One region of the Paenibacillus sp. B2(2019) genome, then DNA from elsewhere that is predicted to be linked to it. Evidence: predicted binding sites of a transcription regulator. Region 1 holds the regulator's gene; the other holds the start of a gene.
What was found. Region 1 encodes Rex, which represses fermentation and respiration genes when NADH is low (regulators of the CRP and FNR family bind a similar motif). Its sites were predicted from a motif close to TTGTGAAATATTTCACAA; they were not measured.
Positions count from the first base shown of each region.

Region 2: a site for Rex is predicted at 5,957-5,974, ahead of PAENI_RS14190 (cytochrome ubiquinol oxidase subunit I). Genes of this name have one in related genera too.

Region 1 is NZ_VTZR01000024.1:454,770-462,617, reverse strand. It holds gene PAENI_RS23405 (3-hydroxyacyl-CoA dehydrogenase family protein) at 1-368, opposite strand, end outside; gene PAENI_RS23400 (AAA family ATPase) at 502-2,004, opposite strand; gene PAENI_RS23395 (hypothetical protein) at 1,997-2,539, opposite strand; gene PAENI_RS23390 (cell wall elongation regulator TseB-like domain-containing protein) at 2,948-3,466, opposite strand; gene PAENI_RS23385 (amidohydrolase) at 3,635-4,936, opposite strand; gene PAENI_RS23380 (redox-sensing transcriptional repressor Rex) at 4,923-5,576, opposite strand; gene dinG (ATP-dependent DNA helicase DinG) at 5,708-7,848, opposite strand, start outside.
Region 2 is NZ_VTZR01000015.1:228,025-235,872, reverse strand. It holds gene cydC (thiol reductant ABC exporter subunit CydC) at 1-1,517, opposite strand, end outside; gene cydD (thiol reductant ABC exporter subunit CydD) at 1,514-3,313, opposite strand; gene PAENI_RS14195 (cytochrome d ubiquinol oxidase subunit II) at 3,415-4,431, opposite strand; gene PAENI_RS14190 (cytochrome ubiquinol oxidase subunit I) at 4,428-5,792, opposite strand; gene PAENI_RS14185 (GNAT family N-acetyltransferase) at 6,334-7,185, opposite strand; gene PAENI_RS14180 (zinc-binding metallopeptidase family protein) at 7,248-7,848, opposite strand, start outside.

The DNA.
Region 1 (7,848 bases):
AAGCTAAGTGTTGATGTATTGCTGGCAAGAATAATGTGGTTCGGGCATACTTGATCCAATTGATTCAAAATCTTTTTCTTTTCTTCCAAATCCTCAACAATGGTTTCGATAACCATGTCACAAGAGCTGAGCTCCGCGAAATGTGTCACTTTTTGAATGCGGCTAAGAATCAGCTTCTTCTCAGCTTGAGTGATCGCCCATTTCTCCAGTTGCTTATCTAGACTTGTCTCGATCATTTCGTAAGAGTAGTCCAGTTTCTCCGCGGTTTTCTCCACTAGTAATACATCCAGGCCTTTGGCTGCTAACATTTCAGCAATACCTTGTCCCATTGTGCCACCGCCGATGACACCTATTTTTTTGAAATTCATAAAAAAGTCTCCATCCTTTCAGGTATCTATACTTTTGTATTGTACCTTGTCTGTCGCAAAAATTTATAAAGCCCGACATATAATGATATCTTAGCATGCCTGAAAAGTAAAAAAAAATAACCAGCATAAATATTTATGCTGGTAAAAGGACGCTGTCACGAAATTGACATCGAAATTGCTCTCCAGAGAGTACTTCTTCCTTCATTAAAATGTCAAGAGAGTAATCAAATACATTTCGTTGCTTTTCAAGGTGCTCACGAGTGCGCGTCATCAACTCATCCAATATCTTACTATTTTCCTTCATAAGCTCTTCAGTGGTAACCATTTCCAGCTTGGCGATACCTAGCGAAGTTAAACCTGACTTCATCATCGTTTCCACAATATTCAGCGCCTGATCGAAATCACCGCGTGAACCTGTGCTTCGTCCACCATAATACATTTCTTCAGCAGCGGCTCCACCAAGTGCAATCATAATCTGATCTTCGAGATAATCTTTGGTGTACAAATACTGCTCCTGCTGAGGATTATGTCGCACATAACCAAGGGCTTGCCCACGCGGAGTCAGCGTAACCTGACTAACGCTTCCGGGACGAAGGAGCTCTGCCATGATGGCATGTCCCAATTCATGAATAGCGACTCTCTTTTTCTCTTCGTGATTTGTTTCTCTATCCGTTTTTTCACCCATCATTACCTTGTCAATCGCCATCGACAGATGCCGCTGCTCAACTTTCGTCAAGTCCTCACGCATCATATAAATCGCTGCCTCATTCATGACACTTTCAAGCTGAGCACCGGAAAAGCCATAGGCTTCTTCAGCAATTTTGTCGAGACTCACCTCTGTATGAAGAGGCTTATTCTTCGCATGCAATTCGAGAATCGATTTGCGGCCCTTTTTGTCAGGCATGTCCACTTGAATATGACGGTCGAAGCGTCCAGGACGTAGCAACGCCGAATCAAGCATTTCTTTCCGGTTTGTTGCAGCTACCAGTAGAATACGCGGTGTTTCGTTATTATAAATACCATCCATCTCAGTCAACAGCTGATTCAAGGTCTGATCATATTCACGCTGCTGGCCGCCTTCACGTTTACCGCCAATTACGTCAATTTCATCAATAAAAATAATGGCACTCTGTTTATTTTCCTTAACAGCACGGTTACGAGCATCCTTGAACAAATCGCGGATCCGGCCGGCCCCGACACCTACATACATTTCTACAAATTCACTGCCTGATGCAGCCACGAATACAGAGTTTGTATAATGCGCAGCTGCTCTGGCCATAAGGGTCTTACCTGTTCCTGGAGGGCCAGTGAGTAGAATCCCTTTCAAAGGACGAATCCCAAATTTACTGATCTCCTCATGCCGGATCAAAAAATCAAGTGCCTCACGAAGCTCTTGCTTCGCATTGTCTTGCCCACCAATTTCTTCAAAAGTGAGCTTTGAAGGCCCTTCCTTCTGGCGTTTCTTCCCCGCACCAGCGTTCACCGTAAGCCCGCCACGCAAATGAGCAATTATAAGTAATGCAGTAAGCATTCCAGCTGCTATAACAATCGGGAATATATTAATACCTAAAAAAGCCATGAAAATAAACAGCACAGGAATAAATCCGAGTAAAATTTCTTTAAGGTACTTAGGCATTATTCCATACCCCCAAGGTCGCAGGTTTTCGCGGCAAAATAATAAACTTGCTTTCTTTTCCATTACTCAAGCTTACGTACACATTGTTGTCGTCGATATCAGTAGATGCTATCACATCTTTAAATTCCGTATTTTGCTGTTTCAATCTATCAAGTTCTGTAGGTATAATCGTATATTTACGGCTCTCCATGGCTTCAGCTACAGAGAACATCGCTTTATCCCAGTAATCATCCAATAGTTCACTTGAATTTTGCTCCACATCGAGTTTAAGTTTACGTCCTTCAATCACTGATTTTCCTTCTTTGGATACATACGATACTAGATCACGTAAATTCGTGCCCGGCTGCAAATCAAGTTTCAAAGTGACCTCATCGCGGTTAATACTAATATGTGAAGTATTTACTCCCTCAAATCCAGTTACAATCTTTTGGAGCGGTTCCTGTAAAGCAAACTGACGATATAAAAAGAATCCTCCGAATAATAGCATAGCCGACAGTAGAGACGTTATCAGTACAGGTACAAGACGTAATTTCAAGAAACGTCCTCCTCTCAAAGATGAAAAAATGTAAACAGAATGATCCAAAGTCATAGCTGCTAAGAGCTCATCAGAGCCTGACGTTCTACTAACACTGTTCTAATTACAAACAGTAGTATATCACAGGTGTATATACTATATTGAAAAAAAGTGTGAAGATATTTAAAATTTTATTTTTTAATTCTTTCCATTTTATTTAATTTATTGATTTAATTCGACAAAAAAAGGGCTGTTACTCTTAAATAACAGACCTTTTTTCGTATGAATCTTTAAATCCCAATATATAAAATCTACTCTTATAGTATATCACAGTTAGTGTACTTATAGTATATCAAATAATATGTCATTTTAAAAAACAAGCGAACCATAAATGGTCCGCTTGTTTCTCCTATAATGCTTTTGTTTAATTTAGCGGCTAGGTAAACTGTAACCTTCACCCATTCGAGCCCCATCTGAGAACCGATAAAATTGATAATAATATCGACCGCTTTGTTTATAAAAAAGCTGCCAAGCATACTCCCCGTTATATACTCCTGGCAACAACCGCTCAATGCTGATGTCCGGAAGATCGGCTTTTATAAGGCTACGCATTTTCGCTTCAGAGGTTCCTTTACTTAGTTCTTCAGCATATACTGCGTCGGTTCCTTCAGCAAACTTCCCGTCTACAGTAAAACGTACCCAAACCATCAACTCGGTCCCGGCTTCATTCTTCCCTGTTAAGACCCAGTACACCGCATTTTCATCCCACACGGATTTCTGCGCTTTGGTTACCTCTGTCAGACCAGCACTGGTTTTAGCGACATCCTTAGCGATATCTCGCTCGTTCCATTGATCTTTCATAATATAAGCATAGAACTGGATAAGTCCGAACAGAAGGAGCAGAATCAGAACTGACCCCAGGAGGATCCATTTTTTCCTTTTCTTCAAGGTACAGCTCCCTTTCTAGTAATATATCTTTTTTGATTATATAACACACCTGTGTGTTTATCCAAAGTTTCATATCCAATTCAATGATCTATTATCAGAAACACAAAAGGCTGTAACTTTGCAATCGCAGAAAGTCACAGCCTTTCAGTTATTCGTTATGATCTTAGACTATCGTTTAAGCAGTCCATCAAATGATTCTTGCGCCTTACGACGGATTGTTTCCTCATCTAGCGTTACACATTCTCCATGTTTTACAACCTGTTTACCATTCACCCATACATGCTCAACGTCCTTGGCGCTGGCAGAGTATACAGCATGAGACAACAGATCTGTGTGTGGTAGCAAATGCGGCTGGTCTATATCAATCGCGATAAAGTCCGCTTTCATGCCAACAGCGAGTCTACCCACATCATTTAAAAAGATAGACTTTGCGCCATACTCTGTAGCTATACGCAGCGCTTCCGGAGCTGGAACAGCCGTCGGATCACCACTTACACCTTTATGGATGAGAGCTGCAAGACGCATCTCTTCAAACATATCCAGGTTATTATTGCTTGCCGCACCATCTGTACCCAGTGACACCTTCACACCAGCCTTTAGAAGATCCGTCACCCGAGCCACTCCACTAGCCAGTTTCAGATTACTTCCTGGGTTATGAGACACGCCTACATCATGACGAGCCAGTATCTCGATCTCTTCATCATTCAAATGAACACCATGTGCAACAATAGACGGACGTGTGAACATTCCAAGCTTCTCTAAATGCGCTACAGGCCGAAGTCCGTAATCCACCACATTCTGCTCCACTTCGCGTTTGGTCTCGGACATATGGGTATGCATCGGTAAATCCAAATCATGTGCCGCTTGTACAAACTTAACAAAGAAGTCCGGTGGGCAAGTATATGGGGCGTGTGGCGAGATCATCGTCGTAATTCTGCCGTCAGCCTTACCATGCCAATTTCGTGCAAAAGAAATCGCTTCCGCAAGCTTGTGATTTTGCAATTCCTCTGGGCATAATCCGATTACGCCTCTCATCAGTACGGAACGGATGCCTGATAATTCGACTACCTCTGCTACTCGGTCCATATGATCATACATATCCAAGAAGGTTGTAGTACCACCTTTTAGCATTTCCAGTACCGACAAGGAGGTTCCCCAGTATACATCTTCTCCAGTGAATTTCGCTTCCATTGGCCACATCTTCTCTTGAAGCCACACCTGAAGTGCTAAATCATCTCCATAACCACGAAGCAATGACATTGCCGCATGGCCATGTGTGTTTACCAGACCTGGCATTAACAGCAGACGACTGCCATCAACAACTTGCACATCATCTTCCATTAAAGGCTCTTCTTTTCCTATGTAAGTGATCAAATCATCTTCAATAGTCATGTATCCGCTCAGAACCGGCTCATCCGTTCCCGGAATAAGAAAACGCCCGCCCTTAATAATCGTTTTACTGCTCTTCATTTCCGGTTTCTTCCTTTCCGTCTTTCAAATAATAAGCAAGGCTTTGCAAATCCGTTGTAAAATCGGCAGCATGAACCCGGATATTCGATGGTGTTTTTAGAATCACTGGTGCAAAATTCAAAATCGCCTCAATGCCAGACTCAATGAGAATATCTGCTACATTCTGCGCTTCTGAATCAGGCACAGTAATTATCCCAATTCGAATACCTTGCTCACGAACCGTCTGACCAAGCTCCTCCATCGGTTGAACGGTAAGAGAGTTGATTTTCCGCCCTACCTTAGGTGCATAGGAGTCAAATATAGCGGTAATCTTCATAGTATCTTTCAGATAAGCATTGTAATTAGATAATGCATGTCCAAGGTTACCGGCTCCTACTAAAGCCACATTCAATTGTTGATCCAGCTTCAGAATATGACGGATTTTTTCAATAAGATAAGTTACGTCATACCCGATACCTTTTCTACCAAAGTCTCCAAAATAAGCTAAATCTTTACGAATTTGAGCAGGATTTAAATCAAGTTTTTGTCCTAGTTCTTGTGAGGAAACGGTTAATATTTCACGTTTCTGGAGATCATTCAAGAAACGCAAGTACACAGGAAGTCTGCGAACAACGGCTTCTGATATTTTATCCGATTTCATAATTTACCTCCTAATTTAAGTGATATTCTGTTCAAATCCTATCGAAATATCTGCACCTCGTCTCAAGGAAGAGCGGTATTCTTATACCGCCCTTCCTTGTAGAGTGATTAATAAGATCGATGACGTTCTTTTCAAGAAACGCCTCCGTCTTCCAACCACTCCGCTATACGAGGAACCATTTGATCCGTAAGCATATGCTCCATTTTCGGGCCAGGCAACGAATAGAGGAAATACTTCCCATAGTGAGATTCGATCACCCTTGTGTCATACACAATAACAATACCCCGATCTTGCGCTGTCCGTACCAGCCTCCCAAATCCTTGCTTGAAGCGAATAACCGCCTGAGGAACAGACAACTTCATGAACGGATTCTTTTTCTGGGCTTGTAATAACTCAGACTTCGCTTCCGCTAGGGGGTGGTTTGGCGGTTGAAATGGGAGCCTCACGATGGCCAAGCATGTTAATGCTTCACCTGGAATATCTACACCCTCCCAAAAGCTGCTTGTTCCTAACAGTACAGAAGCTGCACTGTCCTGAAAACGGCGGATCAGCTTGCTACGGCTGCCCCCCTCCACGCCTTGACCTAGCACCGTGATCTCTTGTGAGGCTAGAGCCTCTTTCAGAGGATCGTAAACCTGGCGTAGCATCTTGTAAGAAGTAAACAGGACAAGCATCCGCCCACGTGTTGTAATAGCTGCTTCTGCTAGTGACTGTACGAGTGTATCGACAAATCGTGCATCGCCTACACTCCCCTTCACACTAGGGAAATCCCGCGGAATAACTAACAGCGCCTGCTCCCGATACTTAAAGGGAGAAGGCAGGAGTGATGTCATCAGACGTCCCTCTTCCGCAGCTTCATTAAGTCCGAGATTATCAATCATAAACTGGAAAGATTTATCGACAGAGAGTGTCGCCGAAGTTAGCACGATACTTTTCTTCTTGTCGAAAAACAGCTCCTTAAGCTGAGTACTAACATCAACAGGAACGGCATACAACTGTAGCGATTTACTGCGATAATTTCCATTCGCCTCCAGCCAATATACTACATTCTCATCATTTAATCCCATAAAAAACCGTACTTGCTCACGTATAGAAGCTAAATCCTTAAATAAGCCGCTAATATCGGTAACTAGACTATCTGAGGAAGATTGACCTTCTTGATCTCGCATCTCATTAAGCATTTTATCACCTTTACGGATAATTTCGCTTAATGTCAGATTCATAGTATTCTCTAAAGCAACCAATTCATCCCAATCTTTCGGTTTACGGGTAGGAAGTAGCCGCATGACTAACTGGCCGGCTTCTCCCGCCGCTGCATCGCTACGTTCCGGCAAGAGGCTGAATAGTTTATCACTAAGCAGATCCCAGGTTTCTTTTACGGTAAGCAGGTCCGGATAGATTCTATCGATCACTCCGCTCCATTCAGAAGCTTCCTCACTGCCTGATGACTGAAGCATTTGGCGAAGTGTAGGAAGTTGGCCATTTCGACTATCCTTATAAAGACGCGATAGTGTATGTGCCACCGTGAAATGTTTCATATGCATGCCTAAATGCTTGCCAGCCACGTCCTCCAGATGATGGGCTTCATCTATTACAAGATGTTCATAAGCCGGAAGTAGTTGATGCCCAGCCTTAACATCTGCGAAAAGCTTAGAGTGGTTCGTAATAACCACGTCTGCAATACCAGCTTCATGCTTAGCCCGATGATAATAACACTTACGGAACCAAGGACACGAGCGACCCAGACAAGAATCGGTATCGCTTGCCACCGTCTCCCAAAAATCTCCGCCACGTCCACTTAGATTGAGCTCTTCGTCATCTCCTGATTCACTTTGTGTCAGCCAAACGATCATCTGAGCCGCAGTAAGCGCATCTTCCCTCGGACTTATAAAGTCTTTTTTATTAATTTTATGTTCGAACTTACGAAGACACAAATAATGCCCTCTGCCCTTAAAAATTGCAGCTTTAAATGGAAAAGGAACTACCTGCGTTAACAAAGGAATATCACGCTCACGCAATTGATCCTGCAGATTAATAGTATGAGTGCTGACCATGACTTTTTCATTAGTGCGTACGCTTTGGTATATGGCAGGCAATAAATAACCAAGGGATTTACCGGTTCCTGTCCCTGCTTCGATCAATAGATGCTTGTCTTCGGCAAGTGCCGTCATCACCTCATTGATCATAATATCCTGAGCTTCTCGGCTTTCATACTGTGGCAAAGTTTCTTTAAGTCGTTTCGTTACTTCATCCATATAATCTGTAAAAGATA
Region 2 (7,848 bases), on a different contig from region 1:
ACGTGATGCTCTGTCACATAATCCAGCGATGAAGTGGGTTCGTCCAGAAGCCATACCCGTCCTTTGCGGAGCATCACTCGCGCTAGAGCCAGCCGCTGCTTCTCGCCGTCTGACAGATTCTCCCCTTTTTCATACACCATATCGGTCAACGATGTATCGGGCAGCTGCATTTTAGCTAGTACATCCAACAATTGTTCGTCAGTATATTCTTCTCCATTCAGCAGCAGGTTGTCCCTGATCGTTCCCCGGAAAAAATGACTTTGTTGAAACACTACATTAGCCGTTTGCCAAATGCTCGTCTCATCCAGTTCCTTCACCGAAATGCCGTTTAATCGTATATCTCCAGCCGTTGGTGTTCGCAGTTTGAGCAGCAATTCGATAATCGTTGATTTTCCTGACCCACTCGGCCCGACAATCGCCGTTTTGGAGCCAGGTAAAATGTGCAGGGACACATCCCTGAGCGCCGGTCTCCACTCCCCATCATATTGAAACGTAACATCGGATAGTTCCATCGTAACAGCATGATCAACAGACAATGTGCCACTTGGCTGCGAGGACTGCTCATCAAAGGTCTGAACTGTTTCCGTCAGTCGTTTGGCTGCGTGTTCGCTATCCTCTTTATACGCTGGTAATGTGGCCATAGCCGTCGCTTCTTCAAATACGGTTTGTGATGCCATGACCAACATGGCAAGAAATACGCCTGCAAGCGCTCCTTCCATAATTAAATAGGCGCCGAGCGTCAGCACTCCCCAGGAAACGAGAAACGTAACAAAAGTGTGCATCGATTGCCCGCGCAACAAGTGCCCGGCTGCTCGTTGCTGTTCAGTTGCCAATACAGCGGAAGCGTGCTGAAGCTGCTCCTCCCGCTGTGCCAATTGACCGTATACTTTCAAATCCCGGAAACCGTACAACACTTCGGTAACTTCCGTGGACAGCTGCGCCCTCTGCTCACGAACGCGTCCATGTATTCTCCGCTGCCCGAGTAACACAATTCCCGGTACAACGAATGCCGTTATCAGCATACCTAATACAAACAAAACGGCAATCCAGATCGAATAGGTAGAAGTAAACAGCACCGTAGCCAAAAACACCATGACGACCATGATCGGAGGATAAGCGACTCGCAAAAAATAATTTTGCAAACTTTCCACATCCCCAACGATCCGCGCAAGCAGATCCCCGCTTCGATTTTTGTTCAATATACCAGGCGTTAAAGGAATAAGCTTGGCAAAAAAGGATGTACGTACACGGCTAAGCATGGAGAATGTCGCCCGGTGAGAATATAAGCGTTCTCCATAACGACTCGCCGCCCGAAGCAGACCAAGCAGTTTGACCATCGAGGTGAGTACAATTAAAGTATAAAGCGGCGGCGCAAATACCGTTTGCGAAATTAGATACCCGCTCGCAGAAAAGAGTGCCACACCGGCTATGCCGGCGATAAATCCACCCAAAATCGAAAGAATGATATCCTTACGCTCCTGAATCATCGCCTTTGACAGAACGGCCAGTTCATTCATGAGGATATCCCCCCTTTCCGCTCTACATCAATCATCTCGGCATATTGAGGCAGGCGCCCCAGAAGCTCTTCATGCTGTCCGGAGTCCACCAACACGCCATTGTCCATAAACAAAATCTTGTCGGCTTGTTGAATCGTATATAATCGGTGAGCCACCGTAATCATCGTAGCCGTTTTTGCCAGTTTGGCTATGGAGCGTTGCAGTACCCGCTCGGTGTGCAAATCCAGTCCAACTGTTGGTTCATCAAACAAAATGATAGCAGGACGCTTCAAAAAAGCGCGTGCTAAGGCAAGCCGTTGCTTTTCCCCACCAGACAGTCCCCTGCCTCCTTCACCAACAAAGGTATCAAATCCATGCTCCAATTGGGCTGTAAGCGCAGTGAGTCCTGCTTCCTCCCCCGCCCGCTCAATTTCTGCCCTGGAGATGCTCCCACGAGCACCAATCGCAATATTTTCAGAAAATGTGCCTGCAAAAATATACGGATGCTGTGTAATGTAGCTAACATGTTCGAACCATTCAGTTTCATCGTATTGCGAGAGTGGACTTCCATTTACCAGAAGCGTTCCCGATTCTGGTTTCAGCAGACCGGCAATGAGATGGAGCAAAGTTGTTTTACCGGAACCACTTTTACCTACAATCGCAATATGTTCTCCCGGATTAAACTGGATCCGACCCGTCTCAAGCTTGAATGAATCTGGAGCATATTGAAACTGAAGATGATCTATTTCCATGGATGGCGGTACTGAAAGATCATTGGAATTTCCAATTTCCAATTTGCTTCCCCTTTCGACCCTATCCATGCTGTCGATCTCGTTGATTCCAACGGTTGTTAATGCTCCTTCAATGCTATTCGCGTCCCTACTCTCCCCTGCCGGTTCTTCAAGCATCTGTTCCACCTTACGAACCGCACCCATACTTGTCCGGCCACTGTGAAAGGCCGTTCCCGTATTCTTTAACAGGTTGTAAAACTCGGGAACGAGCAACAACACGAGAAAGGCGGTGTGAAACGTCATAGATTTGAAAACGAGCAACTGGATGGCCAGTTCAAGAGCGACAATGCCAATGCTTAGCATCACGATCGATTCCAACATGAAGGTATTCGTAAACGCAATCTTCAAAATGCCCATTGTGGCATCACGGTAACTCAGGCTACTGTGTTCAATTTTCTGTTGCTGACGGTGTGCCCGTCCAAATATTTTCAACGTCACTAGCCCTTGAAGAGAATCCAGAAACGTACCTGAAAACTCGGCCAGCTGCGCATATTTTTCTTCGGATTTGTTCTTCGTTTTCAGCCCTACCAAAATCATGAACAGCGGGATGAAAGGAGCTGTAAATAATAGAATGAAACCTGTGTTGGCATGTTGGATAAATGTAACGACCAAAATCAGAATCGGGATGATAGCAGCTTCCATCATACGCGGCATGTACTGACTGAAATAACTATCAGCCTCATCCACAGCATCCAGAGCAATACTGACCTTGCCTCCCGTCTGTCCACGAAGGGTGGAAGGCATGGAAGCATGGGTTAAGTTTTGCAGCACGGCTGCGCGCATATTTGTCTTGGCAGTGGCAGCCATGCGCAAGCCAACTTTACCGTTCCCATATGACAACAATGTGCGTACAGCCATAACAGCCAGAAGAATGCCGAGCAACATGATAACCGATGAAAATGAAGCTCTCTCCACAAAAATCCGTTGGACTGCTTCAGCAAGCAGTCCAGCCTGACTCACAATAGCTGTACCTAGCCCGAGCGAAAGGATCGCGAGGAGGGGCATATTTTTTCTTTGTGAAGACATTTGTTGAGAAATCAGACTGGATTTCCTCGGCACAGATCACACCTCCTTTATATATAGGCTTGTAGAGAAACCTCAAACACGCCGTAATGGATCAATTAGCTTTATTTTTTCCCTTTTACATAATCCGCATCAAACAGGAAGAGCTTGAAGACCAGAATAAGGGATGGGATCAACAGGCACAGACCGCCGATAAACACAACAACTAACGCTAAGCCCATTGCTGGTGAAGTTGCACTGCTCTGAATCGTGATATACGGATCGAGAATATAAGGGTATTGCCCAATCCCATAAGCGAAAAAGGCACAGAAAAATTGCAGCATGATGCATATGAAAGCTAATCCGTAACGGCGTCCGTTATATATCAGCCACATCGCGATCATGAAGAAAGCAACGGAAAGTGCCAGCAACCACCATAAATCCATCATATTTTGAAAATGCCGCTCATTGTGTTGACCCAAATAGATAAATGCTGTCAGTGCGAGAATTATCGTCGGTGTACTCCAAAACAGGGCGTAGTTCCGCATCAGCTTCAACGCGGAATGATCCTCTGCACGAGATGCGTAAAAAGTCAGAAATGAGCCGCTTATGAACAAAACGGACACGATTGCCAGTCCAACGATGCTCCACGATAACGGATTGGTAAACAGCGCCCAGTAATCCAGAGAAACCGTCTCAGCCTGCTTCACAATAAAGCCGCCTTCAGACAAAGTTAGCGCCACTGACAACGAAGCCGGAATAAGCAGACCTGTAGCTCCGTACAAAAAAAGATAAACTATGTTTTTCTTGGAACCGTAATTTTCAAAAGCATAGAACGAACCGCGAATCGCAAGAAGAACCACTGCAATACTTCCCGGGACAAGCAGCGCGGAGCCATAATAATAGGCTGTGTCTGGAAAAAATCCGACGATGCCAATATAGAAAAAGATAAAAAATACATTTGTGATCTCCCAAACGGGTGATAAATAACGGGAAATCAGACGATTAATGAGATGATCCTGCTTCGTCAAACGTGCATAAAAGGCGAAGAATCCCGCTCCGAAATCAATGGAAGCTATAATTAAATAGCCGTACAAGAACAGCCAGAGCACCGAGATGCCAATTATTTCGTAACTCATCATTCAGTGCCCCCCTTTTCCACAGATTGATTAGGATGTTCCTTCATCCATTTCTCCATCTCAGCTTCTGCCGGATTATTGTTGAACAAACGTCTTAGCACGATTACACACATACTGCCGAGTACGATGTACAAGAGCAATAAGGCGAAGAATATAATTCTTACATTCGGTGAAGTCGTGGCAGCCTCCTCTACACGCATATATCCACGGATAATCCACGGCTGTCGCCCAACCTCTGCATAAAACCAGCCCAGCTCTACAGCTAGAAACGCGAGCGGTGCGATCAGTGCGATGATGCCAAGCATCCACTTGTTAAGCACATTGCGTTTTTTCCAGAACACAAACAGGAAGTACAGGACCGAAATCGCGAGCAGAGCAAATCCGATTCCAGCCATTAAATCAAACAGGTAGTGAACAAGAAGCGGTGGCCATTCTTCCTTGGGGAATTCCTCCAGCCCCGTTACCTCCGCATTAAAGTCTCCAAAGGCCAGGAAGCTGAGCACTTTCGGCAAATGAAGAGCCCCTATCACTTCATGCTCTGCATTCAGCCATCCCATTAGAACCAAGTCCACACCGCTACCCGTCTCAAAATGCCACTCTGCCGCTGCAAGCTTCTCTGGCTGATGCTCGGCCAAAAACTTGGCGGACACATCACCAGCTAACGTGTTCAGCAAGCTGAACAGCAAAACGACCGCCATCATGAGATTCAAGGATTTTTTGTGGTATGCGGACACTCCTTTTCTCAGCATCGCAAAGGCTGCAATCCCGGCTAACAAGGCAGCTCCTGTCAAATAGGCCGAGCTTAATACATGGAACACCTTGGAGAACGTCGCCGTATTCAACATCGCTTGCACCGGATCAATCGCTGTGAATTGGCCCGCTTCCATGACAAAGCCTCCAGGCTGGTTCATGAATCCGTTCACCGTCGTAATAAAAACGGCAGACATGCCTGCCCCGGCGACAATAGGAATCGTCAACAGCCAATGGATATACGGATTTTTAAACCGATCCCACGTATACAAATAAATGCCCAGGAAGATGGCCTCAAAAAAGAACGCGAACACTTCCATGAATAACGGAAGTGCAATAACATTCCCAGCCAGTTTCATAAAATTCGGCCATACCAGGGCTAATTGTAGTGATATGGCTGTACCGGTCACGACACCAACCGCTACAGAAATGACAAATCCCCGAGACCATCTCTTTGCCATAAGTGTATAATGGGGATCCTTTTTGCGGATCCCGATGAACTCTGCAATAGCGATCATTAGCGGTATACCGACGCCAATCGTCGCAAAAATAACGTGGAACCCGAGAGTCAAGCCTGTCACCAGCCTGCTCCATAGCACCGTATCAATTGCCATTCTTTACTGCTCCCTTCAAACGCTGTTCATTTTTCGTCATAACTTGATGCTTGTGATTAGGCCGGCTAATTCTTGGGCTGCATTCAATATCAGGCTTAGCAGGGCTCAGCGACATCGTTGCCTGTTCGTTTTAGTATGACGTTCCTCGTTCTTTGCTATGTAAAAAGAGAAAAAATTCACAAAGCATGAGTTGGCGAGCCTGATTTACCTGATACTGAGCAGTCAAATTAATAACGTGACCTAACGATTAAAATCATCTTATCTTAAATTGCAAGTAATTCAATCACAGATATCTCTTAATCCCTAAACGTTCAAGAAAGGGTCAAATCTTTCTGACAACTCAGTGAATAACACAAAAATAACCCAAAAGAGCTATTGAATCAATAGCGTATATATGATTACACAAGTCTCCTCCTACTTCGATGTTAGAAAAAAAAACGATATTTCCTCATTTTAACCTCTAATATATACCCCCTTTTGCAACAAAAAAACACTGACTCAAATCATCAGTGTTTTTGAATTAAAGCTAATGTCATCTTCGTCATGACAAATCTTTCTCCATTTCATATTGCTCGATGTATACGTCAAGACCAACACTTTGAAGGAAAAGTATAGAATTTGTATCTCTTTTGTCTACATTATTGACGGTGATGATAGAATGTCTCTCTCCCATCCAATGAAATAAGGAACGCCCAAATCCCTGGTTTCTTTTTTCTCGCAAAATACCGAACTGTAGAACTGCTCCGTTGGCCGATTTTATTACCGCGTATCCACAAATCTTATTCTCTTCCCTTATCGTGACCACATCGTATAAATGCGGGTTTCGTAAAATTGCATGAACAGATTGTTCCCAAGAAGGTTCAAAATTCCAATAAGAATGTACCGATGTCCAATCGAATTTTTCCGGTCGAACCATAGTAATGAATGTATGTCTATGATCGTCCGGAAGGGTGACATCAATACGCCCCTTGAAACAAACTAATTCTCTATGAATTTGAAATCCTATGGCGGTATACGCTTTTATAGCTTTATCATTCGTTTGAATCACTTCAAGCAAACACTTTTGAATATGAGCTTCTTTAAGGATGGGAAGAGCATGACGATAAATTTGTTCGACTAGCCGTCTCCCTCTATATAAAGGAACGACTCCTGTACCAGTATTAAATGCAGTACTTTCGCCGTTACGATCCCCGATGCCATGCATAACAAATGCAACCAGCTTCTCTTGATCAAAAGCACCAAACGACATCTGATAATTAACTCCCGCACCTGCAAATTTATCAGCTAAATACTCCGAAGAAACATGAAATGGAATTACATAGTCGGAGAAGGCTTCGTTAAAGCAAGTTGTAAACTCTTGTAATTCAAGATCCTTAACACTTTTGATCAACATGTAGTTTTTTTCTCCTTTTCTTTTGGTACTAAGTTCTTAATCATCCGCCAATCTCCAATTCATCATTTAGTACGGCCATAGAAAAAAGAATACCCATCTGACTTTCCAAGCTTAGTCGTCTCCGTTCCGTCCACTATTTTGACCGCTTTCAGTAACGATATAATTTGTGTATTCATGAGCTTTGCATCAAATTTGCCCATCTCTCTGTCTTCACTATCCACGAGCAGATAGTCGGGCATTGGAATGAAGCCAATCACCGGTATCCCTGCTTCAAATAAAGGCTGACTCTCTCCAAACTCAAACTTGTTATGTCCACGTAATAATACAGTACGTGTGCCGTCGGTCTTTTCAATAGCTTTCAGCCATATGGCCGCCATCATTTCATTCCCCGCATAGGTATATTCTGTACTTATTTTTCCATTTGGTCTATAGTGACCCGTATCATCGTCCTTCCACTCCATACTGCCTAAATGCTCAACCGTAATTCCAGCTACAGCTTTCATATGGCCTTTCTTGCCATCCCAGAGCTCTCGATGCCCCTCCATCCAAGTGGAAGTCGCCTGAGAAGTTCCTTTGAAATCCGGTAATCTAAAATGGCCTGTCACAAAGGTGAAAATCATCGTACGTTCCGGCTGCTCCTGCTGTAAGTAACGAATCATGGAC